3 regions of the Alsobacter sp. SYSU BS001988 genome follow, and region 1 is predicted to be linked to each of the others. Evidence: predicted binding sites of a transcription regulator. Region 1 holds the regulator's gene; each other region holds the start of a gene.
The links. Region 1 encodes LexA, which represses DNA repair genes until DNA is damaged. Its sites were predicted from a motif close to TGTTCNNNNTGTGTTCNG; they were not measured.
Positions count from the first base shown of each region.

Region 2: ACYVO7_RS16380 (putative DNA modification/repair radical SAM protein) is a predicted target of LexA. The motif match lies at 3,541-3,558, and genes of this name have one in related genera.
Region 3: uvrA (excinuclease ABC subunit UvrA) is a predicted target of LexA. The motif match lies at 5,639-5,656, and genes of this name have one in related genera.

Region 1 covers NZ_JBTAMK010000006.1:102,018-111,952, forward strand. Annotated here, with positions in the region: gene ACYVO7_RS13705 (ComEC/Rec2 family competence protein) at 1-2,187, shown strand, start outside; gene lexA (transcriptional repressor LexA) at 2,214-2,912, opposite strand; gene ACYVO7_RS13715 (molybdopterin molybdotransferase MoeA) at 3,139-4,359, opposite strand; gene moaC (cyclic pyranopterin monophosphate synthase MoaC) at 4,391-4,888, opposite strand; gene trpC (indole-3-glycerol phosphate synthase TrpC) at 4,885-5,700, opposite strand; gene trpD (anthranilate phosphoribosyltransferase) at 5,706-6,719, opposite strand; gene ACYVO7_RS13735 (anthranilate synthase component II) at 6,739-7,350, opposite strand; gene trpE (anthranilate synthase component I) at 7,433-8,953, opposite strand; gene ACYVO7_RS13745 (SurA N-terminal domain-containing protein) at 8,977-9,935, opposite strand, start outside.
Region 2 covers NZ_JBTAMK010000008.1:165,941-175,875, reverse strand. Annotated here, with positions in the region: gene hemN (oxygen-independent coproporphyrinogen III oxidase) at 1-751, opposite strand, end outside; gene ACYVO7_RS16395 (NAD(P)-dependent oxidoreductase) at 840-1,751, opposite strand; gene ACYVO7_RS16390 (LacI family DNA-binding transcriptional regulator) at 1,888-2,928, shown strand; gene ACYVO7_RS16385 (hypothetical protein) at 2,934-3,443, opposite strand; gene ACYVO7_RS16380 (putative DNA modification/repair radical SAM protein) at 3,604-4,827, shown strand; gene ACYVO7_RS16375 (UdgX family uracil-DNA binding protein) at 4,881-6,368, shown strand; gene ACYVO7_RS16370 (fumarylacetoacetate hydrolase family protein) at 6,372-7,115, opposite strand; gene eda (bifunctional 4-hydroxy-2-oxoglutarate aldolase/2-dehydro-3-deoxy-phosphogluconate aldolase) at 7,260-7,901, shown strand; gene ACYVO7_RS16360 (hypothetical protein) at 7,950-8,120, shown strand; gene ACYVO7_RS16355 (cysteine hydrolase family protein) at 8,152-8,715, shown strand; gene ACYVO7_RS16350 (alkylphosphonate utilization protein) at 8,886-9,116, opposite strand; gene ACYVO7_RS16345 (hypothetical protein) at 9,134-9,935, opposite strand, start outside.
Region 3 covers NZ_JBTAMK010000018.1:31,576-41,510, forward strand. Annotated here, with positions in the region: gene gyrA (DNA gyrase subunit A) at 1-1,285, opposite strand, end outside; gene ACYVO7_RS22575 (BLUF domain-containing protein) at 1,552-2,004, opposite strand; gene ACYVO7_RS22580 (MarC family protein) at 2,200-2,829, shown strand; gene ACYVO7_RS22585 (M20 family metallopeptidase) at 2,832-3,956, opposite strand; gene ACYVO7_RS22590 (DUF2189 domain-containing protein) at 4,038-4,853, opposite strand; gene ssb (single-stranded DNA-binding protein) at 4,995-5,510, opposite strand; gene uvrA (excinuclease ABC subunit UvrA) at 5,831-8,797, shown strand; gene ACYVO7_RS22605 (DUF1127 domain-containing protein) at 9,273-9,434, shown strand; gene trmFO (methylenetetrahydrofolate--tRNA-(uracil(54)-C(5))-methyltransferase (FADH(2)-oxidizing) TrmFO) at 9,586-9,935, shown strand, end outside.

The DNA of each region.
Region 1 (9,935 bases):
CGGCCCGGAGGGTACAACTTCGCCCGGGACGCCTATTTCGGCGCGATCGGGGCCGTGGGCTCGCTGTCCGGCGCCATCGCGATCGCGCCGGCGCCGCCGGACGGCCCCTGGGATCGGCGCCTGTTCGCCGCCGTCGACCGGGCGCGCAACGCCATGACGGAGCGGATCGCGACCGCCATCGGCGGGGCGGCGGGCGGCGTCGCGGCGGCGCTGGTCACCGGCAAGCGCGGGCTCATCCCCGAGGAGGTGAACGACCATCTGCGGGCGGCCGGCATCTACCATGTCGTCTCGATCTCCGGCCTCCATCTCGTGCTGGCGGCCGGGATGGTGTTCTGGCTGGTGCGGGCCGGGCTGGCCCTCTGGCCCGCCGTCGCGCTGCGGCGGCCGATCAAGAAGTGGGCCGCCGCCTGCGCGATGGTCGCCGGAGCCGGCTACACGGTGTTCGCCGGCGGCGACGTGGCGACGGTCCGCTCCCTGGTCATGACCCTCGTGCTGCTCGGCGCGATGCTGGTCGACCGGCCGGCGCTGTCGATGCGCAACCTCGCTTTGGCGGCGCTTCTGATCCTGGCGATCGAGCCGGAGTCCATCCTGGCGCCGGGGTTCCAGATGTCCTTCGCCGCCGTGGCGGCGCTGGTCGCGGTGTTCGAGCGGCCCGGACATGGCGGCGCCGACCCGGAGGCGGGCAGCTTCACGAGCCTGGGCCTGCCGCAGGCGAGCCCCAAGGCGCCCCCGAGCGGCTGGATCGGGCGCGCCGTCGCGGGCGCGAAGCACCACCTCGTCGGGACCATGCTGTCGACTCTCGTGGCCGAGGCGGCGACCGGCGCCTACGGCCTCTACCACTTCCAGCGCTTCACGCCCTTCGGGCTTTTCGGCAACGCCATGACCCTGCCGCTGGTCTCGCTGATCGTGATGCCGGCCGCCCTGCTGGGCGCGATCGCCTATCCGTTCGGCCTGGACGGGCCGATCTGGCGGATCATGGGGCTGGGCGTGGAGGGCATGCTCCGCATCTCCGCGCGCATCCATGGCTGGTCGGGATCGACCCAGGCGGTGACGGCCTTCGGAGCCGGGGCGGTGCTGCTGCTCACGGCCGCGCTCCTGTGGCTGACGCTCTGGCGGACCGCGCTGCGGTGGCTGGGCGTGCCGCTCGGCCTTGCGGGCGTGCTTCTGGCGGCTCAGTCCCGCGCGCCCGACGTGGTCATGGCGCGGGACGGGCGCGCTTTGGCCGTGCGCGGGCCCGAGGGCCGGATGGTGATCGTCGGCCGGCAGGCCGGATCCTTCGTGACCGAGCAGTGGCTCAGGGCCGATGGCGACGTCCGCGGCGTCGGCGACCCCAGCCTCGGCGCCGGCGCGTCCTGCGATCCGCTCGGCTGCGTGGTCAAAATGGCGGACGGCGAGGCCCTGTCGCAGGTGCTCTCGGCGGCGGCCTTCGCGGAGGACTGCGGCCGCGCCGCCGTCATCGTCACCCCGCTCGCCGCGCCCGCCTGGTGCGACCGTCCGCTGGTGCTCGACCGGACGCGCCTCGCCGCGCTGGGCGCCGTGGCGCTGGTCCGCGAGGGAGAGGGTTTCCGCATCGAGAGCGAGCGCAGCCCTCAGCGGGACCGGCCTTGGATCCCGCGGCCCGCGGCGCCGCGCGAGCCCAGCGCCAAGGCGCTGGAGGCCGCGGCCGCCGCCCGCGCCCGCGCCGCGCAGGGCGGGACGCCCTCCCATGGCGAGGAAGACGACGAAGCGGCGGTCAGCGCGCCGATGGCTCCTGCTCCCGCACCGCCGGCCCCGAGGGCTCCGGCCGGCGCTCCCGCCCAGCCCGTCCGCAGCCCGCCGGCCGCCGCGCCTGCGGCTGAGGATGGGGGCGCGCAGACGCAGGAGGCGCGCCCGGCCGTGTCGCCGCCTTCGCGCAAAAAGAAAAAGAAGAGCAAGGCCACGAGCGCGCCGTCAGCGCTGGCGCCGGCGGAGCCGCGATCCGCTATTGGCGACGCCGAGCCTGCTGACGCCGCGCAGGCTGACGTCACGCCAGCGCAGGCCAAACCCAGCCAAGGTCCGCAGATCCCGTCGCCCAGAGCCAGGACGACTCGTGCGGCCCGCACCGCGCCGCCCGATCCGCGGACGGAACCGGCGGCGCCTGTCCAGCCGGCCCTGAGCCCCGAGGATGACGCCGATCCCGACCCCGATCCCCTCGACGGGAGAAGGTGACCGGCGCGACGCGTCCGAACCGAGGCTCAGTATTTGCGCAGCAGGCTCACCAGCTTGCCCTGGATGCGCACCCGGTCGGGACCGAGAACGCGGGTTTCGAAGGCCGGGTTGGCGGCTTCGAGCGCGATCGAGGAGCCGCGGCGGCGAAGCCGCTTCAGCGTCGCCTCCTCATCGTCGATCAGGGCGACGATGATGTCGCCATTGTCGGCGTTGTCCTGCTTGCGCAGCACAACGGTGTCGCCGTCGAGGATGCCCGCCTCGATCATCGAATCGCCGCGGACCTCGAGGGCGTAGTGCTCGCCGGAGGAGAGCATGTCCGGCGGCAGGCTGATCGTGTGGCTGCGCGACTGGATGGCCGAGATCGGCGTGCCCGCCGCGATCCTGCCCATCACCGGGATGGACACGTTCTGGTTAGCCTCTTCGCCCAGGACCTTGGGGCGGAGCTTGCCGAGATTGCCCTCGATGACGTTCGGGCTGAAGCGGCCCCGGGGCGCCTGACCCGGCACGGACTGCTCGGGCATCCGCACCACCTCGATGGCGCGCGCCCGGTTGGGCAGCCGGCGGATGAAGCCGCGCTCCTCCAGCGCCATGATGAGGCGGTGGATGCCCGACTTCGATTTCAGGTCCAACGCCTCCTTCATCTCGTCGAAAGAGGGCGGCACGCCGTCCTCGCGCAGGCGATCGTGGATGAAGCGCAGGAGTTCGTGCTGCTTTCGCGTCAACATCGCGCAAGGATCTCCGCTGTCCGACGGCGGCCGGGACCACCCGGCGACTCGTCAAAACAAATCACGAACAAACCATACATGTTCAGCCTGTGTTCCGCAATCGTCCCCCGCGATTCCGTCATGGAGGTCAGGCCGCCGCCCGCGCGGGGCGCGTCGCAGCGTCAGGCCGGCGGGCTTGGAAGCGGTCGGCCCGATGCCGCTGGCGTCGGCCGTCGGGCGCGCCTGCTCAGAGCCTCACGATGCGGCAGGGGTCCCCGGCCTTGCCGGGAGGGGCGTGGGGCTTGCGCACCAGGAGGCAGTCGGCTTGCGCCAGCACCCGCAGCATCGATGAATCCTGGCGCCCGAAGGGCGTGGCGCGGAGCTCGCCGCCGGGTCCGCGCTCCAGCGTCGCGCGCAGGTAGTCCTGGCGCGAGTCGTTGGCCGCGACGTCGGCGCCGAGCGTCGCCGTCTCGGTGACGTCGGCCCCGGCTTTCGGGTCGCCCTGGAGCGCGCGGATCAGTGGAGCGAGGAAGAGCCGGCCGCACACGATGGACGAGACCGGGTTGCCCGGCAGGCCCAGGATGGCCATGCCCTGCATGCGGCCGAAGATCAGGGGCTTTCCGGGCCGCATGGCGATGCGCCAGAAGCCCAGCGTCATGCCGCGCCGGGTCAGTGCGGACTGCACGAGGTCGTGGTCGCCCACCGAGGCGCCGCCGAGGGTCACCAGCACGTCCGCTTTCGCCGCCATCGCGGCCTCGATGGCCTCTTCCAGCGCCTGGAAGCTGTCGCCCGCGATGCCGAGATCGACAGGCGTTCCTCCGGCCCGGCGGACCATGCCGGCGATCGCATAGGTGTTGGAGGCGACGATCTGGTCCGGCCTCGCGGCCTCGCCCGGCCTGACGAGCTCGTCGCCCGTGGCCAGCACCGCGACGGTCGGGCGGCGCCGCACGCTCACCATGGGATGGCCCATGGCGGCGGCGAGCGCGACGCTGCGCGGGGTCAGCCGCAGGCCCTCGGCGAGCAGGGCGTCGCCCGTCGCGAAGTCCAACCCGGCCGGCCGGATGAAGCGGCCAGGCGACGGCGCCTCCATCACGGTGACGGCGCCGTCCGACGCGCGTGCGTTCTCCTGGATCAGGATGGCGTCCGCGCCGTCGGGAATGGGCGCGCCGGTGAAGATCCGCACCGCCTCGCCGGGCGCGACGGTGCCGCCGAAGGCCCGGCCCGCCGGCGCCTCGCCGACGACCCGCAACCGCGCTCCCGCCGCGGCGTCCGCGGCCCGCACCGCGTAGCCGTCCATCGCGGAGGCTGCGAAGGGCGGCTGGGTCCGCAACGCCGCGAGCGGCGCCGCCAAGGTCCGGTCCAGCGCGTCCGCGACGGGGACGTCCTCGGCCGGCAGCACCGGGCGGGCCGCATCCAGCACCCGCGTAAGGGCTTCGTCGACGGAGAGGAGCGGCTCGGATGCGGTCATGGTCAATCCTTCCGGGCCTTGCGCGGGGCGGTCATGACGAGCGGGCAGGGGCCTCTTCGGCCCGCCAGGAGCCGGATTTTCCGCCGTCCTTCCGGAGCAGGCGCACCGCCTCGATCCGCATGCCGCGATCGGCCGCCTTCACCATGTCGTAGACGGTGAGGCAGGCCACCGAGACCGCCGTCAGCGCCTCCATCTCCACGCCGGTCTGGCCGGACACCTTGACGACAGCGGTCACGCGGACGCCTGGCAAAGCCTCGTCGAGAACGAGGTCGACGGCGACCTTCGACACCATCAGGGGATGGCAGAGGGGGATCAGCTCATGCGTCTTCTTGGCCGCCATGATGCCCGCCACGCGGGCGACGCCGAGCACGTCGCCCTTCTTGGCGTCGCCGGCGCGGATCAGGGCCAGCGTTTCGGGCAGCATCACCACCGCGCCCTCGGCCACGGCGGTGCGCGAGGTCACGTCCTTCTCCGACACGTCCACCATGGCGGCGGCGCCGCTGGCGTCGATATGGGTGAGCCCGCTCACGCCGCCCCCGCCTTGGCGGCGTCGCCGAACAGCAGTTCCCGGGTGGCCGCGGCGACGTCCGGCCGCCGCATCAGGCTCTCGCCCACCAGGAACGTGTCGATCCGCGAGCGGGATAGCCGCAGGATGTCGTCGTGGGTGAAGACGCCGCTCTCGCCGACGATGATGCGGTCCGCCGGGATCAGGCCCGCCAGCTCCTCGGAGACGGAGAGGCTCACCTCGAAGGTGCGCAGGTTGCGGTTGTTGACGCCGACCAGGCGGGTGTCGAGGCGCAGCGCCCGGTCCAGTTCGGGGGCGTCGTGAACCTCGACCAGCACGTCCATGCCGCAATCGCGCGCCGTCGCGGCGAGGTCGCGGGCCTCGGCGTCGGTCACGGACGCCATGATGACGAGGATGCAGTCGGCGCCCCAGGCCCGGGCCTCGTAGACCTGGTAAGGCTCGAACAGGAAGTCCTTGCGCAGCGCCGGCAGCCCCGAGGCGTCGCGCGCCGCGGCGAGATAGTCGGCCCGGCCCTGGAACGAGGGCTCGTCCGTGAGCACCGACAGGCAACTCGCGCCGCCCTCCGCATAGGCGCGGGCCAGGGAGGCGGGGTCGAAGTCGGCGCGGATGAGCCCCTTGGAGGGGCTCGCCTTCTTGATCTCGGCGATCAGCGCCGGCCGGCCCTGCGCCAGATGGGCCTCGATGGCCTGCACGAAGCCGCGGGGAGGGGCGGCGGCGCGCGCCCGGCGCTCCATCTCGGCCGGAGGCGCAATGTCCTTGGCGGCCGCGATCTCGCGGCGCTTGTAGGCTTCGATCCTGGCGAGGATGTCGGACACCGGGCTCACCCGTTCGAGGCTGAGACGAGGCGGTCGAGCACCGAGCGCACCGCGCCGCTGTCGATCGCCTGCTGGGCCATGGACGCGCCGTCGCGCAGCGTCGCGGCCTTTCCGGCCACCACGAGCCCGGCCGCGGCGTTCAGCACGGCGATGTCGCGATAGGGGGTGCGCTCGCCGAACACCACGGCGCGCAGCGCCGCGGCGTTGTGGTCCGCTTCGCCGCCCCTGAGGTCCTGCGGGCGCGCGCGCTCGAGGCCGGCCTCCTCGGGGGTGATCGTGAAGGAGCGGGTGCGCCCGTCCTCCAGCGCCACGACGGCGGTCTCGCCCGTGGTGGTGATCTCGTCCAGGCCGTCCCGCCCATAGACCACCCAGACGCGCTCGGAGCCGAGCACCTTCAGGGTGTCGGCGATCGGCTGCAGCCAGCTCTCGGAGAACACGCCGAGCACCTGGCGCTTGACGCCGGCCGGGTTCGAGAGGGGGCCGAGGATGTTGAAGATGGTGCGCGTGCCGAGCTCCACGCGCACCGGCGCCACATGGCGCATCGAGGCGTGGTGGGTCGGGGCGAACATGAAGCCGACGCCGGCTTCCGCGATGCAGTGGGTGACCCGGGCGGGTTCGAGCCCCACCTTGACGCCGAGGGCGGCGAGCACGTCGGCCGCGCCGGAGCGGGAGGAGGCGGCGCGGTTGCCGTGCTTGGCCACGGGTACGCCGCATGCGGCGGCGATCATGGCCGCGAGAGTGGACACGTTGTAGGAGCCGGAATTGTCGCCGCCGGTGCCGACGATGTCGATGGCGTCCGCCGGCGCCTCGACGCGCAGCATCTTGGCCCGCATGGTCGCCACCGCGCCGGCGATCTCGTCCACCGTCTCGCCGCGCACCCGCAGCGCCATCAGGAAGGCGCCCGATTGCGCCAGGGTCGATCCGCCCGACAGGATCGTGTCGAAGGCGTGCTCGGCCTCCTCGCGCGACAGGGGGCTGCCGGTCGCGACCTTGGCGAGGATGGGCTTGAAAGCGTCCATGGCGAGGCTCCGCAGCGGCTCAGGCGACCGCCCGCCCGCGTCTCGTCTTATTCCATTCGGATGCGAGGTCGAGGAAATTGTGAAGGATCGTCAAGCCGTGCTCGGACTGGATGCTTTCCGGATGGAACTGCACGCCATGCACCGGCAGGCTCTTGTGCGAGAGCCCCATCACGAGCCCGTCCTCGCTTTCCGCGGTGACTTGCAGCGCGTCGGGGAAGTCCGCCCGGTCGACGACGAGCGAATGGTAGCGGGTCGCCCGGAAGGATCCGTTGATGCCGCGAAACACGGTCTGGCCGCGGTGATGGATCGTGGAGACCTTGCCGTGCATCGGCCGCGGCGCGCGGCGCACGGAGCCGCCATAGGCCTGGCCCATGGCCTGCACCCCCAGGCAGACCCCGAAGATCGGGATCTGGCCGGCCGCCTGGGCGATCAGGTCCAGGCAGACGCCGGCGTCGTCGGGCGTGCCGGGGCCGGGCGACAGGAGGACGGCGTCGGGAGCCTTGTCCAGCAGCTCGCGCGTCGTGATCCGGTCGTTGCGGACCACCTCCACGGTCGCGCCCAGCCGGCCGAGGTCGTGGTACAGGTTCCAGGTGAAGCTGTCGTAGTTGTCGATGAGGGTGACGGTCGTCATCGGCTGAGGTCCGGCTGCGCCGCTCCCTTTTGAGGCGTCCCGCCGCGGCGCGTCAAGCCGCGGGCCGGCGCGCGCGACGCCCTCACTGGCCGCGCCGGGCCGCGCTGGCGAAGCGCTCGGCCTCCTCGGCGGCGCGGAACAGGGCCTTGGCCTTGTTGACGCATTCCTGCTGCTCGGAGTCCGGGTCGCTGTCATAGACGATGCCGGCGCCGGCCTGGACATACATGCGGCCGTCCTTGACCACCGCGGTGCGCAGCACGATGCAGGTGTCCATCTCGCCATTGGCGCCGAAATAGCCGATGCAGCCGGCGTAGATGCCGCGCTTCTCCTTCTCCAGCTCGTCGATGATCTGCATCGCCCGCACCTTCGGCGCGCCCGAGACGGTGCCGGCCGGGAACCCCGCCACGAGCGCGTCGAGGGCGTCATGCTCCTTGGCGAGCACGCCTTCCACGTTCGAGACGATGTGCATCACCTGGCTGTAGCGCTCCAGGAAGAAGCTGTCGGTCACCGTCACGGTCCCGATCTCGGCGACGCGGCCGACGTCGTTGCGGCCGAGGTCGAGCAGCATGAGATGCTCGGCGCGCTCCTTCTCGTCGGCGAGGAGCTCCTCGCCCAGCGCCTTGTCCTGCGCCGGCGTGGCGCCGCGGGGGCGGGTGCCGGCGATGGGCCGGATCGTGACCTTGTCGTCGCGCACCCGCACCAGGATCTCGGGCGAGGAGCACACGATCTGGAAGCCGCCGAAATCGAGATAGCAGAGGAACGGGGCAGGATTGACCCGCCGCAACGCCCGGTAGAGCGACAGCGCCGGCAGCCCGAACGGCGCCTCGAAGCGCTGCGACAGCACCACCTGGAAGATGTCGCCGGCGCGGATGTGCTCCTTCGCCCGCTCCACCATGCCCTTATAGTCGTCGGGGCTGGTGTTCGACGTCCCGGACGCGGAGAGGAGACGCACGGGGGCCGTGGGCTGGGGCGCCGGGAGGGGGCCTTCGAGCGCCGCCACGATGGCGTCGATGCGCTCGCCCGCGCCTTCATACGCGGCCCTGGCCGATTGCCCGGCGCGCGGGCGCACGGGGCTGAGCACGACGATCTCGTCGCGCACGGCGTCGAACACCACCATCACGGTGGGGCGCACCAGCACCGCGTCGGGCACGCCGAGCACGTCCGGGTTGGGATCTCCGATCCGCTCCATGTGGCGGACCATGTCGTAGCCGAGATAGCCGAACACGCCGGCCGCCATCGGCGGCAGGTCGTCGCCGAAAGGCACGGCGCTCTCGGCCAGGAGGGTGCGAAGCGCGTCGAGCGGGGGCTCGATGCAGAGTTCGAACGCCTCGGGCTCTTCGAGCGCGACGCGGTTGATCTCCGACACCGCGCCCGTGCAGCGCCAGATCAGGTCCGGCGAGAGGCCGATCATGGAATAGCGGCCGCGCACCGCGCCGCCTTCCACCGATTCCAGCAGGAAGCACGGGCCCTTGCGGGCTTCGCTCAGCTTCAGGAAGGCCGAGACGGGCGTCTCCAGGTCGCCCACCAGCGAGACGCGCAGGATCTGCGGCGCGCCGGCGTCATAGGTCCTGGCGAAATCGTCGAAGGCCGGGATGATCGCCATGCCGGGTCAGCGCCTCGTCGCCATCAGAACTGCCCGCCGATGGCCTGGCGCAGCACGGCTTCGTTGACGCTGGCCCCGATCTCCTGCTGCACCTTCTGCACATAGACGTTCAGCATGTCGTCGCTGAGGGCGAGGCGGATCTGCTCGTCGAGCTGCTGCGCCGCCTGCTGGGTGGAGAGCAGGGGCGGCGTCTCCGCGCCGTCGATGCGCATGACCAGCCTCTCCTGCGCGCTGGCGCCGAGAGCGGTCGCGACCTTGCCGACCGGCGTGGCGAACGCCTGGGCGACGGCGGCCTGCGACAGTCCGCCGGCCGCGCCCTGGCGCTTCAGGTCCTTGGCGGTGCGGATCTCGAGCCCCAGTTCGCCCGCCACCGCCTCCAGGGTCGATCCGGCGTTGATCTTCCTGACCGCGTCGGAGGCGATGGTGGCGATCCTGTTCGCCGTCTCGTCGGCCTTCCAGGCGGCCTCGACCTCGGCCTTGACCTCGTCCAGCTTGCGCTCGCGGGAGGCCTCGATGCCGCCGATCTCGAACCACACATAGCCGCCGTCGCGGGTCGAGACGGCCTCGTTGTCCACTCCGACGTCGGAGGCGAAGGCCGCCTTCAGCACGCTGTCCCGGTCGGCGATGGCGATCGGCTTGCCGCTCTTGTCGCGTCCGGCGCGATCCACCTCGACCTGCTTCACGGCGAGCTTCAGGTCCTTGGCGATGTCGGCCAGCGGCTTGGCCGAGGCGCGCTGGTCCTCGATCTTGTCGTGGACGTCCTGCAGGGCGTCCCGGGCCTTGCCCTTTGCGATTTCGTTCCTGATCTCGGCCGCCACCGTCTCGAAGGGCTTCACCTGCTCGGGCTGGATGCTGGCGACCCGCACGAGCACGAAGCCGAACGCGCCGGCCACGGGCTCGCTGACCGCCCCGGCGGGGGTCGAGAAAGCGGCTTCGGCGACCTTCGGGTCGGCGATCCCGTCCCTGGACACGACGCCGAGGT
Region 2 (9,935 bases), on a different contig from region 1:
GCTGATGCGTCTTGAACCACGGCACATGCGCATAGCCGAAGATCGCGAAGCGGCTCGGCGAAAGGTCGGCGGACAGCGAGGCGGAGCGGATCACGTCCTCGACGCTCTGCTTGGGCAGACCGTACATCAGGTCGAAATTGATCGCGTCGATTCCGACGGCGCGCAGATGCGCCACGCAACGCGACACCACCTCGAGCGACTGCATGCGGCCGATGGCCGCCTGCACATGGGCGTTGAGGTCCTGCACGCCGAGGCTGGCGCGGTTGACGCCCATGCGGGCGAGCCCGGTCGCCAGCGCCGCGTCGACGGTGCGCGGATCGAGCTCGATGGCGTGCTCGGCGACGGCGGAGAGGTCGAACCTCGCGCCGAGCCTCTCGGCGACGCGCAGCAGCCGGTCCGGGCCGAGCAGGCTGGGCGTTCCGCCGCCCCAATGGATGTGCGTCACCCGGCGGGCGGGCGTCGCGGCCGAGACCAGGCCGATCTCGTCCAGCAGCGTCTCCGTATAGGCGTCCAGCGGATCGGACCGGCGCACGGCCTTTGTGTTGCAGCCGCAATAGGTGCAGATGGCCGTGCAGTAGGGCACGTGCAGGTAGACCGAGAGGCTGGCCGACGCAGGGAGTTCGCCCAGCCAATGGCGCGCCACGCCGGCGTCGACCGCGCCCGAGAAGTGCGGCGCGGTCGGATAGCTCGTGTAGCGGGGCGCCGAGCGTTCGGCGAGGATCAGCGAGGGAGAGAGCGCGGCGGGAGACATGGCGTCACCGGTTGGAGGCCTGACGGTCCCCTTGTGTCAGGCGCCGCGCCGCCGCTCGTTGATCCCGATCAACGTTTCCAACAGGAGATCAGCCCTTTTGCGGCAGGGACGTCCCGTTGAGGCTGGCCACATAGGTGGCCAGCATGGGCACGTAGTCGTCGCCCTGGCCGGCCGCGACCGGCAGCGCATAGGCGTTCTTGACCGCGTTGCCGACCGGGTTGGCGAGGCCTGCGGCGTCCGCCATGGACTCCAGGTAGCGCATGTCCTTGAACGCGTTGCTGAGCGTGAACTTGTGGGCGTCGCGGTCGCCCTCCAGCGTCCAGCGCATGAAGGTCTGGTAGAAGCCGCAGTCCATGCGCCCGCCGCGCACGACGCTGTCGAAACGCTCCGGCGTGATCCCGACCTTCTGGGCCAGCGTGAGCGCCTCCGAGTAGAGCGCCGCATAGCCCATGGCGATGAAGTTGTTGAGGAGCTTCATGCGGTGCCCGTCGGCCGTGCCGCCGATATGGATGACGCGCCCGGCCCACGTGTCCAGCACGGGCTTGAGCCGCGCGAACACCTCCGGGCTCGCCCCCACCATGGTGTCGAGCGTTCCCTCCCAGGCCTCCTTGGGGGTGCGCGACAGCGGCGCGTCGACGAGCGTGACGCCCGCGGCCTCGAGCGCGGCGGCGAGCGCCACGGTCGAATTCGGATCCGAGGTGGAGCAGTCGACCACGACGGAGCCCTTGGCGAGGCCTTCCATCAGCCCATCCTTGCCGCGCACCAGGCTCTCCACCTCGCGCGACCCCGTCACGCACAGGAAGACGATCGTGGAGGCCTGCGCCAGTTCGCGCGGGGTCTTCGCCTCCCGCGCGCCGCGGCCGAGCAGGTCTTCGACCGGCTTCCGGTTGCGGTGGCCCATGACGGTGAGCGGATAGCCTTTCTCGACGATGTTCTTGGCCATCCCATGGCCCATCAGGCCCACCCCGATGAAGCCGATACGCTCGCGATCCGTTGACACTGTGCGCACTCCCAAGTCTTGTGCTCGTATTCTGGTCTGAACCATCCTGCGCGCGGCGCGCCGCGCGAAAAGGGACGGGCGGGGCCGGCGGGCCGCCATCATGCGAGCCCGGAGGGGAAACAGGAAGCCGAAACGCATGAGCATCGAGGACGTCGCGAGCCGGGGCGAACGGGGCCGTGTGACGCTTCAGGTCATCGCCGAACGGCTGGAGGTCTCCACCGCGACCGTTTCGCTCGCTCTGCGCGACAGCCCCGTGGTGGCGGACGCCACCAAGAGCCGCGTCCAGACCCTCGCCCGCGAAATGGGCTATATCTACAACCGCAGCGCCGCGAGCCTGCGCACCGCCCGCACCAACATGATCGCCGTGGGCTTCCACGACATCACCAACCCTTATTTCGCCGAGATGCTCGTCGCCGTCGAGGAGACAGCCGCCGAGGCGGGGCGCACCATCCTGCTCGGGACCTACGCGGAGAGCCTGGAGCGCCAGGAGCGCGTGCTCGGCACCCTGAAGGAGTATCGCCCGGACGGCATGATCCTGTGCCCGGCCGGCGGCGCCACCGTGGAGAGCCTCGCGCATCTGACGGCGGCCCGCATCCCGGTGGTGCAGATCTCCCGCGAGATCGAGGGGGTCGGGCTGGATTTCGTCGGGTCGGACGACGTCTACGGCGTGCAGCTCGCCATCGACCACCTCGTGTCCTACGGCCACACCCGCATCGCCATGATCGGCGGCAATGACGGCACCTCGACCGGCCGCGCCCGGCACCGCGGCTACGAGGCCGCCTTGAAGCGCCACGGCCTGCCGATCGACCCGGCCCTGATCTACAAGGATTTCGGCACGCGGCGAACCGGCCTCGCGGGCGTCCAGACGGTGCTGGACCTGCCGCAGCCGCCCACGGCGGCCTTCTGCTTCAACGACCTGACCGCCTTCGGCGCGCTTCTGGGCCTGCGCCACCGGGGACGGGAGGCCGGCGTCGACTTCTCCATCGTGGGCTGCGACGACGTGCAGGAAGCGGCCCAGTGGTATCCGGCGCTCACCACCGTGCGCAACCACCACGCCGAGATGGGCCGCCGGGCGGCCGAGATGCTGATGGAGCGCATCGAGCATCCCGAGCTGCCGCCGCGGCGTTTCCTGATCAAGCCCGAGCTCGTGGTCCGGGCGTCGACCGTGCGGATCTGATCGGCCTATTCGCGTCCAAGCGCGTGGGCGAGCTGGTCGCGGCTCATGCGCGAGCGCCCCGGGACGTCGCGCCGGCGCGCTTCGGCGTAGAGGGCCGCCTTGGTGGCGCGCTCGGCGCCGTCGTGGCGATGCGCCGCCGTCTTCTTGGCGATGTCGGCCGGCTGCCGGGAGAACTGGCGGCCCTTGCGCGAATCCGCACGCTTTTTGCGGGTGGTCCGCTTGTAGTCGGCGTCGCTGAGATGCTCCCGCGCCTCCTTGGGCAGGTAGCGCTCCCCCGTCTCGCCGCTCTTGTGGCCGGACTTCGTGCCCCACTCCTCCCGGGTCCACTCCACGAGGTGGTTGTCGGCCGTCTTCTTGCCGCGATAGCCGCCGCCTTCGTGCTTGTACTCCTGGACGGCCATCTGGGCCTTGCGGGCGGACCACTGGCCGGGCTTGCCGCCCTTGTCGCCCTTCTGCACCGCCGTCTTCACCTTGTCCCACAGCTTGGGGTTGGTTTTCTCCGCCGTCTTGCTCATGCGCGGTCTCCATGGTGGCGATGTCGTCCAACGCGGTCCGACGCTGGAATCGACGGGCAGTGACCCTCTGTCGCACGGCCGGCGCGCATCGCGGCTTGAGAACAAAGATCGAACGATCTATCGTAACCGTCCATCTTCAGAGGAGGCGGCGGACACCGGCATGGACCTGAAAAGCAAGCTCGAGATCCTCGCTGACGCCGCCAAATACGACGCCTCCTGCGCGTCGAGCGGGGGGACGAAACGCGACTCGCTCGACCGCAAGGGCATCGGGTCGTCCGGCGGAGCCGGAATCTGCCACAGCTACACGCCGGACGGGCGCTGCGTCTCGCTGCTGAAGATCCTGCTCACCAACGCCTGCATCTATGACTGCCTCTACTGCATCAACCGGTCGTCCAGCCATGTCCGCCGGGCGCGGTTCAGCGTGGAGGAGGTGGTCCGGCTGACGCTGAACTTCTACAAGCGCAACTATATCGAGGGCCTGTTCCTGTCGTCGGGCATCATCAAGAGCTCCGATTACACCATGGAGGAGCTGGTGCGGGTGGCCCGGACGCTGCGCGAGGAGCACGGTTTTCGCGGCTACATCCACCTGAAGGTGATCCCCAACGCCGATCCCCGCCTGATCGAGGAGGCCGGGCGCTGGGCCGACCGCCTGAGCGTCAATATCGAGCTGCCCAAGCCCGAGAGCCTCGAGCGGCTGGCGCCGCGCAAGGAGATGGGCGCGATCCGACGCTCCATGGGCCAGCTGCGCGGCTCCATCGAGGAGGCGCCGCGCGCTCATGGCCGCAGCTTCGCGCCGGCCGGCCAGTCGACGCAGATGATCGTCGGCGCGGACGACGCGGATGATTCGCACATCCTGCAGACCAGCGCGTCTCTCTACAGCGGCTATCGGCTGCGGCGCGTCTATTACTCGGCCTTCAGCCCCATCCCGGATTCCAGCAAGGCGCTGCCGCTGAAGCCCGCCCCGCTCGTGCGCGAGAACCGGCTGTACCAGGCCGACTGGCTGATGCGCTATTACGGCTTCGCCGTGGGCGAGATCGTGGCCGGGGGCGAGGACGGCATGCTGTCGCTCGACATGGACCCGAAGCTCGCCTGGGCGCTCAAGCATCGCGAGCGCTTCCCGCTCGACGTCAACCTCGCCAGCCGCGAGGAGCTGCTTCGCGTGCCGGGGCTGGGCGTGCGGACGGTGGACCGCATCCTCTCGTCCCGCCGCGTGCGCAGCCTGCGCACCGACGACCTGGCGCGCCTGAAGGTGTCGCTGCGCAAGGTCTCGCCCTTCCTGGTGCTGCCCGACCACCGGCCGACGAATCTCCTGGACCGCGCCGACCTGAAGAGCTGGCTCAGGCCGAACGCGGCGCGCCAGCTGGACCTGTTCGCGGCCGCCTGAGGCGCATGGACCAGCTCCCTTATCCTCCCTCCGGGGCGCCGCGCGGAAGGCGCGTGCGCCTGGCGGGCGACGCCGATTTCGCCGGCTTCCGCGACGCCGCCCGGCTTCTGCTGCGCGACGGCGTCCCCCCTCAGGACGTCGTCTGGGACACGGGCGGACGGCCCGACGATCTCTTCGCCGCGGCCGAGGCCGCGCCCTCCCCGCCCGGACGGGAGCCCGAGCCTGGCGCTGCCCCGCGGACCGCGCCTCGCGTGTCCCGCGCCTTCCTGGAGGCGGCCGGCGCGGCGGCGCTCCACCGCGAGCCCGGGCGCTTCCGCCTCATCTACCAGCTCCTCTGGCGCATGGCGGACGAACCGCGCCTGCTCTCCGTCGCCTCCGACCCGGACGTCATGCGCCTCGCCGATCTCGCCAAGGCGGTGAAGCGCGACATCCACAAGATGCACGCCTTCGTGCGCTTCCGGGACGTTCCGGGCCCGGACGGCGACGCCTTCGTGGCCTGGTACGAGCCGGATCACCACATCGTCGAGGCGGCCGCGCCGTTCTTCGTCAAGCGCTTCGCCAGCCTGCGCTGGACGATCCTCACGCCCGAGCGGTCGGCCCACTGGACGGGCGCGGAGGTGCTGTTCGGCCCGGGAGCGGCGCAACGGGACGCCCCGGAGGGCGACCCGCTGGAGGAGCTCTGGCGCTCCTATTACGCCAGCATCTTCAATCCGGCGCGCCTCAACACCGACGCGATGCGGGCCGAGATGCCCAAGCGCTTCTGGAAGAACCTGCCCGAGGCCGCGCTCATCCACGACCTCGTGGCGACCGCGCCGGCCCGCACCGCCGCCATGATCGAGGCCGCCCCGACCTGGCCGGTGCAGCGCCGCGGCGCGGAGCCGCCCCCCGCCCCTGACGCCGGGGCGCCGGACGAGGACCCGCCGGCCGACCTGCCGGCGATTGCGGCGGCGGCCCGCGGCTGCCGCGCCTGCCCGCTCTGGGAGCACGCGACCCAGACGGTGCCGGGCGAGGGCCCGGCCGACGCGCGGCTGATGGTGATCGGCGAACAGCCGGGCGACCTGGAGGACATCGCCGGGCGGCCTTTCGTGGGGCCGGCCGGGCAGGTCTTCGACCGGGCGCTGGCGGAGGCCGGCGTGGGCCGGGACCGCGCCTATGTGACCAACGCCGTGAAGCACTTCAAATTCGAGCCGCGCGGCAAGCGGCGCATCCACAAGCGCCCTTCGGCGGGCGAGATCCACGCCTGCCTGCCCTGGCTGGAGCGCGAGCTCGCCGCCGTGGACCCGGCCGTGGTGGTCCTGCTCGGCGCCTCCGCCGCGCAGGCGGTGCTGGGCCGCTCCGTCGCGGTCACGCGCGAGCGCGGCCGCCCTTTCCGGCTGGGGGACGGACGCTGGGGCGTGATCGCCACGCATCCGTCCTACATCCTGCGGCTCCAGACCGAGGACGAGAAGCGGGCCGCCTTCGGCGCGCTCGTCGCCGACCTCAGGACGGCGGCCGGGCTGCTGACGCAGGACGACCCTGGCGAAGGATCGCCGCCGGCCTGATCGTCAGGCCAGCTCCACCGACACCCGCCCGATCCGGTCGAGTTCGGCCTCGATGCGGGTCGGCTTCTCGAACAGCGCCGGAATGGTGAGGCTGCCGGTCGTCACGACCTGCCCGGCCTTCAGGCCGCCCAGCCTGTCCTCCTGCGCGTTGGCCCAGGACAGGATCCACATCAGCGGGTCGCCGGCCGGGTGGCCCCCGACGAAGTCCTGCTTCAGCTCGCCGTCCGCCCAGTAGCGGCAGCGAAGCGTCGCCGGGTCGCCGATCGACGAGAGAGGCTTCTCGTCCCCGGTGACATAGGCGGCGTTGCCCATGTTGTCGGCCAGCCAGGCGTTGGCGTGCTTGGGCGGCGGCATGTCGTCGAAGCGGCTGGCGATCAGCTCCACGCCGACCATGGCGTTCCCGACGGCGGCGCCGATCTCCTCACGCGTATAGGGCTGGCCCGGACGCGGCGGCAGATCGCGCGTGAGGCGCACGCCGAGCTCGATCTCGACGATCGCGCCTCCCTCGGGAAGCCGCCAGCGCGCGCCGCCGGCCAGGATCACGTCGTCGAACATCGGGGCGGCCGTGGAGACCCCGTCCGGCATCGCCACCTTCCATCCGCCCACTCCGACGCCGATGGCCTCGGCCACCGCCGCCTGCGTGGCGAACGCGCCGGCCCGGTCGAGCGACTGGGCTGCGGCGGGGGTCGCCATGCGGGTCTTCGTGCGGTAGCGATCGGCCAGCGCGGCGGCAAGTTCGATGGACATCATCCATTCTCCACAATAATCGTTTGAACGACCCACGCATGGCATAAAGGGCCGCCTGCGCCAAGCCGCCTGCGCGCCTCTCCGCAGCCCTGCTCGACCAGCGCCGCCCTCGCCCGATCCTCACGCGCCGACAGGAGAACGACCATGACCGACGCCCGCCAATCGGAACTTCTCGCGATCCTGCGGCGCGCTCCCGTGGTGCCCGTCCTGACCATCGACGACCCGCACGCGGCGGTCCCGCTGGCGCAGGCGCTGGTGGCCGGCGGGCTGCCGGCGCTGGAGATCACGTTGCGGACCGACGGCGCCCTGGAGGCCATGGAGGCGATCGCCCGGCACGTGCCGGGCGCGATCGTGGGCGCCGGCACCGTGCTCTCGGCGTCTCAGGTCAAGGAGGCGACCTCCGCCGGCGCGCGCTTCCTGGTCAGCCCCGGCTGCACGGAGGCGCTCTCGGCCGCCGCCGCCCAGGGGCCCGCGCCGCTGCTGCCCGGAGCATCCACGGCGAGCGAGGCGATGCGCCTGGCCGAGATGGGCCACCACGTGATGAAGTTCTTCCCGGCCGAGCCCGCCGGCGGCGCGGCCTTCCTGAAGGCGCTCGGCGCGCCGCTGCCGCATCTGCTGTTCTGCCCCACCGGCGGCGTCGACGCCGAGAAGGCGAAGGCCTATCTGGCGCTCCCCAACGTGGTCTGCGTGGGCGGCTCCTGGATCGCCCCCGCCGCCGCCGTGAAGGCGGGCGACTGGGCCACGATCACGCGCCTGTCGCGCGCCGCCGCGGCGCTGCGCGGCTGAGCGGCGGGACCAGCAAGACTCCCCAGGCGCGCAATGCTGAGCCTGAGCATGGTCGCGCTGTTCTTTCTGGCCATCGCCACGCCCACTCTGCTGACGCTTTGGATGCACTGGCGCAAACGCGGCCAGTTCGGACGCGGCGGCGATGGCTCCACCGCCGATTCTGACGGATGGTCCGACGGCGGGGGCGGCGGCGGGGGCGGCGGCGATGGCGGGGATTGATCCTGCTCGCACACGCGGCTAACGCTGGGCCATGCTGACGCTGCCTCCCGCCACCGTCCTGCTGCCCATCGACATGCAGCAGGCCTTCGACGATCCGGCCTTTCCTCCCCGCTGCAACCCGGACTGCGACCGCAACGGCCTCGCTCTGCTGGCGGCGTGGCGGGCGCGCGGCATGCCGATCATCCATGTGCGACATGACTCGGTGGAGCCCGGCTCCAGGCTGCGGCCAGATGCGCCCGGCAACGCCTTCCGGCCCGGCTTCGGCCCGCAGGGCGACGAGGCGCTGGTGACCAAGAGCGTCAACGCGAGCTTCATCGGCACGGATCTCGACCTGCGCCTGCGGCGGCTGGGCGCGACGCATGTGGTCGCGTTCGGCATCACCACCGACCAGTGCGTTTCGACCACGGTCCGCGTGGGCGCGAACATGGGCTGGCCCATGGTCGTGGCCGCCGACGCCTGCGCATGCTTCGACATGCCGGGCCTCGACGGCGCGATCATCCCGGCCGAGACCGTCCAGGCCGTGCACCTCGCCACCCTGGCGGCGGAGTTCGCGACCGTGGCGCGGACGGGCGAGATCCTGGCGGCGCTGCCATAGCGGTCATCCCCGGCGACCTGCGCAGCAGGTCGGGAAGGGGATCCAGGAGCCAACGCAGCAACGCTGCGCAAAAACGGCTCGACCCCGCGAAGAAGCCGAATACCTCGCCAAGTCGCCTGGATCCCCTTCCCGGCGCTGCGCGCCGCCGGGGATGACGGCGAGGGTGGAGCCTAGTTCACCTTCTTCAGGAAACAGGTTTTCAGCATCAGGCCCTTGATGTTGTCGACGCGGCACTCGATGTGCTCGGGGTCGTCGGTGAGGCGGATGCCCTTCACCTTCACGCCCTGCTTGATGGTGGAGGACGTGCCTTTCACCTTCAGGTCCTTGATGACGTGCACGGTGTCGCCGTTTTGCAGGCGCGCGCCGTTGCAGTCCTTCACGATCACGTCGTCGTCGCTCATGGGTTCGCCCCCGCGAATCACTCAGGCTGGAAATCGAACAGCGCGGTGTCGGGCGCGCTGGTGTTGTGCTTCGACGCGATGGCCCGGCCAAGCCAGAAGTCATGCGCCCGCCCCGAGCGGAACTCCATGACGGGCTTTTGCCGCCAGCCCTTGTCGCGAGGCGCGCGCCAGGCGACCTGCGACGAGTCGGCGTTGACGTCCGCCACATACATGGAGCGCACCGCCGCGAAAGGCTTGCGCTTCACCGGGTTTTCCAGCGTCACCTCGACGGCGGTCACCTGTTCGGTCAGGCTCGCGACCCGCACGGAGGCCATGCCGCCCTGCGGGAAGGTCAGGTCGAAGGTCTTGGACTTCGGCGTGAACCGGATAGACTGGATCGCCACATAGGGGCGCTCCTTCTCGTCGATCTGGCCGATCAGCACGGAGGTGCCGTACGCCACCTCGTCGAGCCGCGCGGGCGGCAGCGGACGCAGGCGCCAGTAGCCGTCGAGCGGGTAGAGCACGAGATGCTCATAGGGCCCGCGCTCCGTCTTGCTGAAGAGCTGGAGCAGGTAGATCGCCTTCTCCTCCCGATCGCCGACCCGCACCGGCACGTCGCCCTTGCGCCAGAATTCCGAGTGCCGGTAGCCGACGAGCTGCATGGAGTCGTCCTCGAACAGGACGATCTTCTCGACCTTGTCCTCCGGCCCGGGCGGCTGGTCCTTGATGGTGCAGTTGGTGAAGTCCGGCGCGCGGCTGTCCTGCACGATCGAGCCGAGGACGGCGGGCGCCCGCGCTTCCACGCGGAAGTGGCGCACCTTGGGGTTCTGGAAGGTCAGA
Region 3 (9,935 bases), on a different contig from region 1:
CGTCCTTGGCCGGCCAGTCGCGGCCCATCAGGGCCTCGCGGGCGGCGTTGGCGTCGGACGAGCTGCGGATCGTCTGGATCACCTCGTCGATATTGGCGACCGCGATGGCGAGTCCCACCAGCACATGGGCCCGGTCGCGGGCCTTGCCGAGCAGGAAGCGCGTGCGCCGGCTCACCACCTCCTCGCGGAAGTCGACGAAGGCGGCGATGAGGTCGCGCAGGTTGAGGGTTTCGGGGCGCCCGCCATTCAGCGCCACCATGTTGCAGCCGAAGCTCGACTGCAGCGCCGTATAGCGGAAGAGCTGGTTGAGGACGACGTCCGCCATGGCGTCGCGCTTGATCTCGATCACGATGCGCATGCCGTCGCGGTCGGACTCGTCGCGCAGGTCCGCGATGCCCTCCACCCGCTTCTCGCGCACGAGTTCGGCGATCTTCTCGATCAGGGTCGACTTGTTGATCTGGTACGGGATCTCCGTGACGATGATCGCCTCGCGATCCTTGCGGATCTGCTCGGTCGTCGTCTTGGCCCGCATGATCACCGAGCCGCGCCCGGTCAGGTAGGCGTTGCGGATGCCGCCCTTGCCCAGGATCGAGCCGCCGGTCGGGAAGTCCGGCCCGAGGATGTGCTCCATCAGGCCTTCGACCGTGATGGCCGGGTCCTGGATGTAGGCGATGCAGCCGTCGATGACCTCGCCGAGATTGTGCGGCGGGACGTTCGTCGCCATGCCGACCGCGATGCCGCCGGCGCCGTTGACGAGCAGATTGGGGTAGCGGGCCGGAAGGACCGTGGGCTCCTTCTCCGAACCGTCATAGTTCGGCTGGAAGTCGACCGTGTCCTTGTCGAGGTCGTCAAGCAGGCCCATCGCGGGCCGCGCGAGGCGCACCTCGGTGTATCGCATCGCCGCCGCGGGGTCGCCGTCGACCGAGCCGAAATTGCCCTGGCCGTCGACCAGGGGCAGGCGCATGGAGAAGTTCTGCGCCATGCGCACGAGCGCGTCATAGATCGATTGGTCGCCGTGCGGGTGGTACTTACCGATCACGTCGCCGACCACGCGCGCCGATTTGCGGTAGGGCCGCTCCGGCGTGTAGCCGTTCTCGTTCATCGAATAGAGGATGCGGCGATGAACGGGCTTGAGGCCGTCGCGGGCGTCCGGCAAGGCGCGGGAGACGATCACGCTCATCGCGTAATCGAGGTAGCTGCGCTTCATCTCGTCGGCGATGGAGACGGGACGAATGTCCTGTCCCTCGCCGCCCCCGGCGGGCGGGGTCTTTTCGTCTTCGGCCAATGTGCTGTCCGGGTGTGTGTTTTCGCGTGCCTTCTCTTAAACGATTCCGGCGCGGAAGGCCACCCGCAGGGGGCACGCTGATCGACAAAGAATCAGCGAGAAAACAAGGACTTATACGCCTGCCGGCCGCCCCGCGGGCGGACCGGGCGACGCTGCGGCCGAGATCCGGCTCCGGGGCGCGATCCGGGGCCCTCCTTTTCGGCCCGTCGGGCTGACGACGGGGCGGCTCCGATCGAGGCGCAAATGGCCCCGGAACGAGCCCCGCCTCACACGAAAGCCGGCGCGACCTCGCGGCTGGCGGCGGCGGACAAGGCCCGGCACAGGTCGAAGAGCTCGCTGGCGGTCCTGTCGCGCGGCGGGTGCCTGCGGCTGAACTGGCGCTCCAGAAGGATCAGCTGCAGCACGATCGCGTTGGGGCACAGGGTCATCCCGGCCATGGACCATGACGGGAACTCGCGGTCCCGCGTCCACCGGGTCTGCAGGATCTGGATGCGATGGTGGCGCGGGTCGTCCTCGATCCGACCGAGCAGCTCCATGACGTGCCCCTCGGGACCCTCCAGGACCTGGCAGAACCAGGATGACGCGCAGATCAGGAAGCCCGTGATCTGCCGAGCCTCGTTGCGGCGCCGGGCGCCTTCCGTGATCGTCCTGAATTCGGGGCTGTAACCCCGGCTGTCCACCGTCAGGTGGTGTTCGCTGCTATAGATGGCCTGGAACATGGGAGCTCTCGCCGCGAATCCGTCCGCGAGAAAGCCTGCGCCATAGGTTGATATATTTCAAGTTGCGAGTTGGCGTTAGATGATCCCCAAGGTCGTGCGCGGCGATGTGCGCGCGGGCAACGGCCAGAAGGCGGGTTCGATCCCGGCCCATTCTCGGGCGTATCGCGCGGACGCGGTCCGGCTTAGGCTCGCCCCATGCTGCTGGACTATCTCACCTCTGCGCTCGTCACCCTGCTGGTGACCGTCGACCCGCCCGGCCTCGCGCCTCTTTTTCTGGGCGTGACGCGCGGCATGAGCGACGCCGAGCGGCGTCAGGTCGGCGTCCGCGCCTGCGTGATCGCCGCCTTCATCATGGGCGCCTCGGGCCTCGTCGGGGCCCAGCTTCTCACCGCGCTCGGCATCACCCTCCCCGCCTTCCGCATCGCGGGCGGCCTCCTGCTGTTCTGGATCGCCTTCGAGATGGTCTTCGGCGGCCGCGGCGAGCGCAAGGGCGAGGCGGCCGAGAAAGCCATCACTCTCGACCATATCCGCAACGTGGCGGCCTTTCCGCTCGCCATTCCGCTGATGGCCGGGCCCGGCGCGATCACGGCCACGATCCTGCTCGCGGGGCGGGCCCAGGGCGACCCGACCCGCCTGCTGCTGCTCCTGGCCGTGATTCTCGGCGTCTGCCTCAGCTGCCTCGTCGTCTTCTTCGCCGCGAGCCGGATCTCGGGCTGGCTCGGCGTGACCGGCAATGTGGTCCTGACCCGCCTTCTTGGCGTCATCCTGGCCGCGCTCGCCGTCCAGTTCGTGGCCGACGGCGTGCGGGCGATCGTGGCCGGCTGAGGTCAGCGCAGCGACGTCAGCAGCCGCTCCATCAGCTGCGTCCGCGGAACGATGGAGGACACGAGCGCATGCTCGTGCAGCGTGTGCGCGCCGTCGCCGTCCACGCCGAGGCCGTCCAAGGTGGGGACGCCCAGCGCGGCCGTGAAATTGCCGTCGCTGCCGCCGCCGGTGAGCGGCACGTCCTGCAGGTCGATCCCGATCTCGGCCGCGATGGCGCGCGCCTTCAGGAACAGGCCCTCCACGGCCGCCGTCTTCTTGTAGGGCGGGCGGTTCATGTCGCCCACGACCGTGATCCGGATGTCCGGATCCGCCGCCTTGAGGCCCAGGATCTTCGCCTTGTAGACCTCGCCGTCCAGCGGTTCGACCACGCGCAGGTCCACCGAGAAGCGGGCATGCTGGGGGATGACGTTGGCCGCCGTCCCGCCGGCCAGCATGCCGACCGTGGTGGTCACGCCGCGGGGGTAGTCGGTCATGCCCTCGATCACGAGGATCTGCCGGGCCGCCTCCCGGATGGCGCTGCGCCCATCCTCGTGGCGCGAGCCGGAATGGGCGGGCCGCCCCTCGACATGCACGTCGAAGCGCCCGACTCCCTTGCGGCCGGTGACGATCTTGCCTCCGTCCCGGGCGGGCTCCGTCACCAGCACGGCGGACGCCTTGGCGCCCAGCTCTTCGATCAGCCCGCGCGTGGTCGGCGAGCCGATCTCCTCGTCGGGCGTGAAGAGGAAGGTCAGCGGCTGCGTCGCCGCGCCCGACGCCGCGACGCGACGAAAGGCCTCCAGCGCCAGATACGCCCCGCCCTTCATGTCGTAGACGCCCGGGCCGAAGAACTTGTCGCCTTCGCGGCGCATCGGCAGGTCGCTGGCGATGGAACCCAGCGGGTGCACCGTGTCCACATGCGACATCACCAGGATGCCGGGACGGTCGTTCTGCGGTCCGGCCCGCAGGATCAGGCTGTCGCCGAGTCCATCCTTGCCGGGAATCCGCTCCACCGCGATCGCGGTTCCGTCGACGTCTCGCGCCACCGCGTCGATCATGCGGTTCACGCCCGCCGTCTCGCGCGTCGGGCTCTCGATCGCAACCCAGCGCGAGATGCCCTGAAGCATGGCTTCGAGATCGATGGGGCTCATTCGGCGCGCTCCTGCACAACGCATGGTGGACTTGAGCTCGTCGTCTTAAAGCAACCGACTACGCGCGTCACCCGCCGGCTCTCACGCCGGCGGAGCCTCCACGATCAGCCTGCGATAGAGCCGCCACGTGGTGTGCCCCAGGATCGGAAGCGCGACGAAGAGGCCGAGAAACATCGGCGCGCACGACACCAGCAGGACCGCGACGACGACCGCCGCCCAGCCCAGCATGGGGCCCGGGCTCATCGTGACGGCCCGCACGCTGGTGATCATGGCCGTGATGAAGTCCACATCGCGGTCGAGCAGGAGCGGGAACGACACCACCGTCACGGAAAAAAGGATCACGGACAGGATGGCGCCCACGAGATGGCCGACGCCGAGGAAGAGCCAGCCTTCGGGGGTGGTCAGCAGGACCCGCAGCAACTCGTCCGGCGTGAAGGACTGAAAGCCGAAGAACAGCGCGATCAGCAGACGGACCTGGTACATCCACATCATGAAGATGAAGAGGGTGACGAAGGCCATCCAGCCGAGCTCGCGCCGGCTCTGCGCGAAGACCACGCCCAGCACGGGCGCCCAGCCGAGCGGCTCCCCCTTTTCGCGCCTCCGGGAGACCTCGTAGAGGCCCACGGCCACGAAGGGCCCGATCAGGGCGAAGCCGGCCGCGAGCGGATAGACGAGGTAGGCCATGCCCCAGGCCGTCGCGGCGAGCGCCATGGCGACGCCGCCGAGCGCGTAGACCCCGCCGAAGAAGAGCCCATAGAGCGGCGCGGCCTGGAAGTCCCGGAGGCCTTCGGCCAGCGCCTCGCCGATGTCGCCCACGGTGGCCGCCCGAACCTTGGGATCCGGCCGCCTGTCCTGCGTCGTCGCGGCGGCGATGGTCGCGTCGTTCGCGTCCGTCATGGCGCTTCCCCCAGTGTTCATGGCGCTTCACCTGCGCCTTCGACCGAAGGGTCCCGCGGGGGAAAGAGCGGAGCCCTCCGGGCAGAATGACACGCCTCCCGCAAGGATCAAGCCGGCGGGCGAGCCTTGCGGACGCGTCCCTTAGAACGGGATGTCGTCGTCGAGATCGTTGGAGCGCCCGCCGCCGCCCGCCGGCGCAGGACGGCGCTCCATCGGCGAGGAGCGTCCGAAATCCCCTCCCCGGCCGCCGCCGCCATAACCGCCGGAAGAGCCGCCCTCGTCGTCGCTCATCCCTCCGCCCTGGCCGCGCCCGTCCAGCAAGGTGAGTTCGCCCCGGAACCGCTGCAGCACGACCTCGGTCGCGGTCCGCTCGGCTCCCGTCTTGTCGGTGTATTTGCGGTTCTGCAGCTGGCCCTCGAGATAGACCTTCGAGCCCTTCTTGAGATATTGCTCGGCGATCTTCGCGAGGTTCTCGTTGAAGATCACGACGTTGTGCCACTCGGTGCGCTCCTTGCGCTCCCCGGAGGCCTTGTCGCGCCAGGTTTCCGACGTGGCCACGCTGAAATTGACGACCGGCTCGCCGTTGTTCATGCGCCGGACCTCGGGATCGCGCCCCAGATTGCCGACCAGGATGACTTTGTTGACGCTGCCCGCCATGGGGATCTCCTCGATGTGTTTGGCGCGACCTTAGACCATCGGGCCGACGCCGCGCGAAGGGCGCTCCGGATCGGCCGAGTTATCCACACCGCAGGTTCCGGACCGCCTGCCACATCGCCACGATCGATTGTTCCTGTTGTGTTCCTATCAGGATCGGGTTAGACGATCAAGGCCGGACTCGTCGCCGCATCAGGATCTCGCCGGACCTGTCGCAGCGGCGTCCTGAGCCCTACATGTGGCGTTCAGACATCCGATCCCGTCGCGCGTCGCCTTCCTCAGGGTGGGCCCCCACGCCTTCAGTGCAATGCAGGTGCCCCCGTATGGCCGCCATCGACGAACTTTTTGATCGCGCCCCCAAAGCTGGACAGGCCTCCGAGACCGGCAGGGGCGCGTCCCAGCGGTGGGCCGACCAGCGGGTGATCGCGATCCGCGGCGCCCGCGAGCACAATCTGAAGAACGTCGACCTGACCATCCCGCGCGACGAGCTCGTGGTGTTCACGGGCCTGTCGGGCTCGGGCAAGTCGTCGCTCGCCTTCGACACCATCTACGCCGAGGGCCAGCGCCGCTACGTCGAGAGCCTGTCGGCCTACGCCCGCCAGTTCCTGGAGATGATGCAGAAGCCCGACGTCGACCAGATCGACGGGCTCTCCCCGGCCATCTCCATCGAGCAGAAGACGACGTCGAAGAATCCGCGCTCGACGGTCGGCACCGTGACCGAGATCTACGACTACATGCGCCTGCTCTGGGCGCGCGTGGGCGTCCCCTACTCGCCGGCGACCGGGCTGCCGATCGAGAGCCAGACCGTGTCGCAGATGGTCGACCGCGTCCTGGCCATGCCGGAGAAGACGCGCCTCTATCTGCTCGCGCCCGTGGTGCGGGGCCGCAAGGGCGAGTACCGCAAGGAGCTGGCCGAGTTCCTGAAGCGCGGCTTCCAGCGCGTGAAGATCGACGGCGAGTTCCACGAGATCGCCGACGCCCCCGCGCTCGACAAGAAGTTCAAGCACGACATCGACGTCGTGGTGGATCGGCTGGTGGTTCGCCCCGACATCGCCTCGCGGCTGGCCGAGAGCTTCGAGACCGCCCTCGACCTGGCCGACGGCATCGCGGTCGTCGAGTTCGCCGACGAGAAGGACGAGAAGGGCGAGCCCCGGCGTCAGGTGTTCTCGTCCAAATTCGCCTGCCCGGTCTCCGGCTTCACCATTCCCGAGATCGAGCCGCGGCTGTTCTCGTTCAACAACCCGTTCGGCGCCTGCCCGACCTGCGACGGCATCGGCCACGAGATGGCGGTCGACCCGGTCCTGATCGTGCCGGACGAGACCCTGACGCTGCGCGGCGGCGCCATCGCGCCCTGGGCCAAGTCGACCTCGCCCTATTACGGACAGACCCTGGCGTCGCTGGCCGACCATTACGGCTTCAAGCTGACGACGAAATGGAAGGACCTGCCGCAGAAGGCGCGCGACGTCATCCTGTACGGCACCGGCTCGGAGAGCGTCCGCTTCGCCTATAACGACGGGCTGCGGGCCTATGAGGTGCGCAAGCCCTTCGAGGGCGTCGTGCGCAACATGGAGCGTCGCTACAAGGAGACGGAGAGCGACTGGGCGCGCGACGAGATCTCGCGCTTCATGTCCGAGACGCCCTGCGCGGCCTGCGGCGGCTTTCGCCTGAAGCCGGAGGCGCTGGCCGTCAAGCTGGCGGGCCAGCACATCGCCGAGGTGTCGCGCCTGTCGGTGAAGGACGCGCACGCCTGGTTCGGCGCGCTGCCGGAGACCCTCAACCCCAAGCAGACGGAGATCGCAGGGCGCATCCTGAAGGAGATCCGCGAGCGCCTGACCTTCCTGCTCGACGTGGGCCTCGAATATCTGACGCTGGCGCGCGCCTCCGGCACGCTCTCGGGCGGCGAGAGCCAGCGCATCCGCCTCGCCTCCCAGATCGGCTCGGGCCTGACGGGGGTGCTCTACGTCCTGGACGAGCCCTCCATCGGCCTGCACCAGCGCGACAACGAGCGCCTGCTGCAGACGCTCAAGCGCCTGCGCGACCTCGGCAACAGCGTCATCGTGGTGGAGCACGACGAGGACGCGATCCTGCAGGCCGACTACGTGGTCGATGTCGGCCCGGGCGCCGGCATCCACGGCGGTCGAATCGTCAGCCAGGGGCGGCCGGCGGAGATCCTCGCCGACAAGAACTCGCTCACCGGGCGCTATCTGAAGGGCGAGCTGTCCGTTCCGGTCCCGGCCAAGCGGCGCAAGCCCCAGAAGGGCCGCATGCTGAAGATCACCGGCGCGCGCGGCAACAACCTCAAGAACGTCACGGCCGAGATTCCGCTGGGGTCCTTCACCTGCGTCACGGGGGTCTCGGGCGGCGGCAAGTCCACCCTGATCATCGACACGCTCTACAAGGCCGTCGCCCGGCGGCTGAACGGGGCCCTGGAGCATCCCGCGCCCTTCGACACGATCGAGGGCCTCGAGCATCTCGACAAGGTCATCGACATCGACCAGTCGCCGATCGGGCGGACGCCGCGGTCCAACCCCGCCACCTATACGGGCGCGTTCACGCCGATCCGCGAATGGTTCGCGGCCCTGCCCGAGGCCAAGGCGCGCGGCTACCTGCCGGGGCGCTTCTCGTTCAACGTCAAGGGCGGCCGCTGCGAGGCCTGCCAGGGCGACGGCGTCATCAAGATCGAGATGCACTTCCTGCCCGACGTCTACGTCACCTGCGACGTGTGCAAGGGCAAGCGCTACGACCGCGAGACGCTCGAGGTGAAGTACCGCGAGAAGTCCATCGCCGACGTGCTCGACATGACGGTCGAGGAGGCGGGCGAGCTGTTCAAGGCCGTGCCGTCGATCCGCGAGAAGATGGAGACGCTGGCCCGCGTCGGCCTCGACTACGTCAAGGTCGGCCAGCAGGCCACGACGCTCTCCGGCGGCGAGGCCCAGCGCGTGAAGCTGTCCAAGGAGCTGTCGCGGCGCTCGACCGGGCGCACCCTCTACATCCTCGACGAGCCCACCACGGGCCTGCATTTCCACGACGTGGCGAAGCTGCTGGAGGTGCTGCACGAGCTCGTCGAGCAGGGCAACACCGTCGTGGTGATCGAGCACAATCTCGAAGTGGTGAAGACCGCCGACTGGGTGCTCGACCTCGGACCCGAGGGCGGCGACGGCGGCGGGACGATCGTGGCCCAGGGCCGGCCCGAGGACATCGTCAAGGCGAAGGCCAGCCACACCGGGCGCTTCCTCAAGGAGGTCCTGGCGCGCCGGCCGCTGAAGGCCGCCAAGCAGGCGGCCGAGTAGGCCCCGCCGGCGACGGCGAGGCGCCGGAACGCCCCGCGCGCCCTGTCGCGGCGGCGTCCGGCGACTGCGCAGGACTCCGTTCACCATGATCTTCGAGCGCAACTGCGGCCGGGCTCGCCCGCCGCAGCGTTGCGCGGCCTGGATGAAGGGTTTTCCTAACCCTGTTCCATCGCGCTTCACACGCGTTCCTGCACGCGGCGCGTGAACGTCGGCCGAATGGCGCAATCTTTCGCCAGCATGCGCCCGAAAAGGCGGCGAGAGCGCCACTTTCATGCCATGCGTCAGTCGCGCATCTCTTAACGATTCCTCTCTCCGCTATGCGTTGACAGAGGGTCGGGCATGTTGCAGCACCCATGGCTGAGCATGGCGGCCAGACGTATATGCGGTGCAGCAAATCGCTGACGCGACGAGCCGCCGGGACCGATACTTTCTCCTGACTGCTCCGCGCCTTACCGCACTGCACAGGAACAAAGCCATGCTGACCGTCAACACCATCTCCAAGCGTCTCCGCAACTGGGCCCGTTATCGCAACACCGTCCGTGAGCTCTCGCAGCTGACCGACCGTGACCTGAGCGATCTCGGCATCTCGCGCGGCGACATTCGCTTCATCGCCAAGAAGCACGCCGTCAAGGCCTGAGCCTCCGGCGAACGATCTCTCTTCGGGAGCTTGATCGATCCCCTCCCCGATCGCTCCCGAGCGCAACGCCCGCCCCTCCCGGCGGGCGTTTTGCGTCGGGCGCCCCCGCGAGGCGTTGCGCGAACCGGCTCGGGCGCCTAGGTTCCGGCGCATGAGCACCCTCGCACCCATCCACGTCGTCGGCGGCGGCCTCGCCGGATCCGAGTCGGCCTGGCAGATCGCCCGGTCCGGCGTCCCGGTCGTGCTGCACGAGATGCGGCCCGTCCGGCCGACGGAGGTCCACAAGACGGACGGCTTGGCGGAGCTGGTCTGCTCCAACTCCTTCCGCTCGGACGACGCCCGGACCAATGCGGTCGGCCTGCTCCACGCCGAGATGCGCCTCCTCGATTCGCTCGTGATGCGCTGCGCCGACGCCCACCAGGTCCCGGCCGGCGGCGCGCTGGCGGTGGACCGGGACGGCTTCTCGGCCGCCGTCACGGCCGCCCTGACGGCGCATCCGCT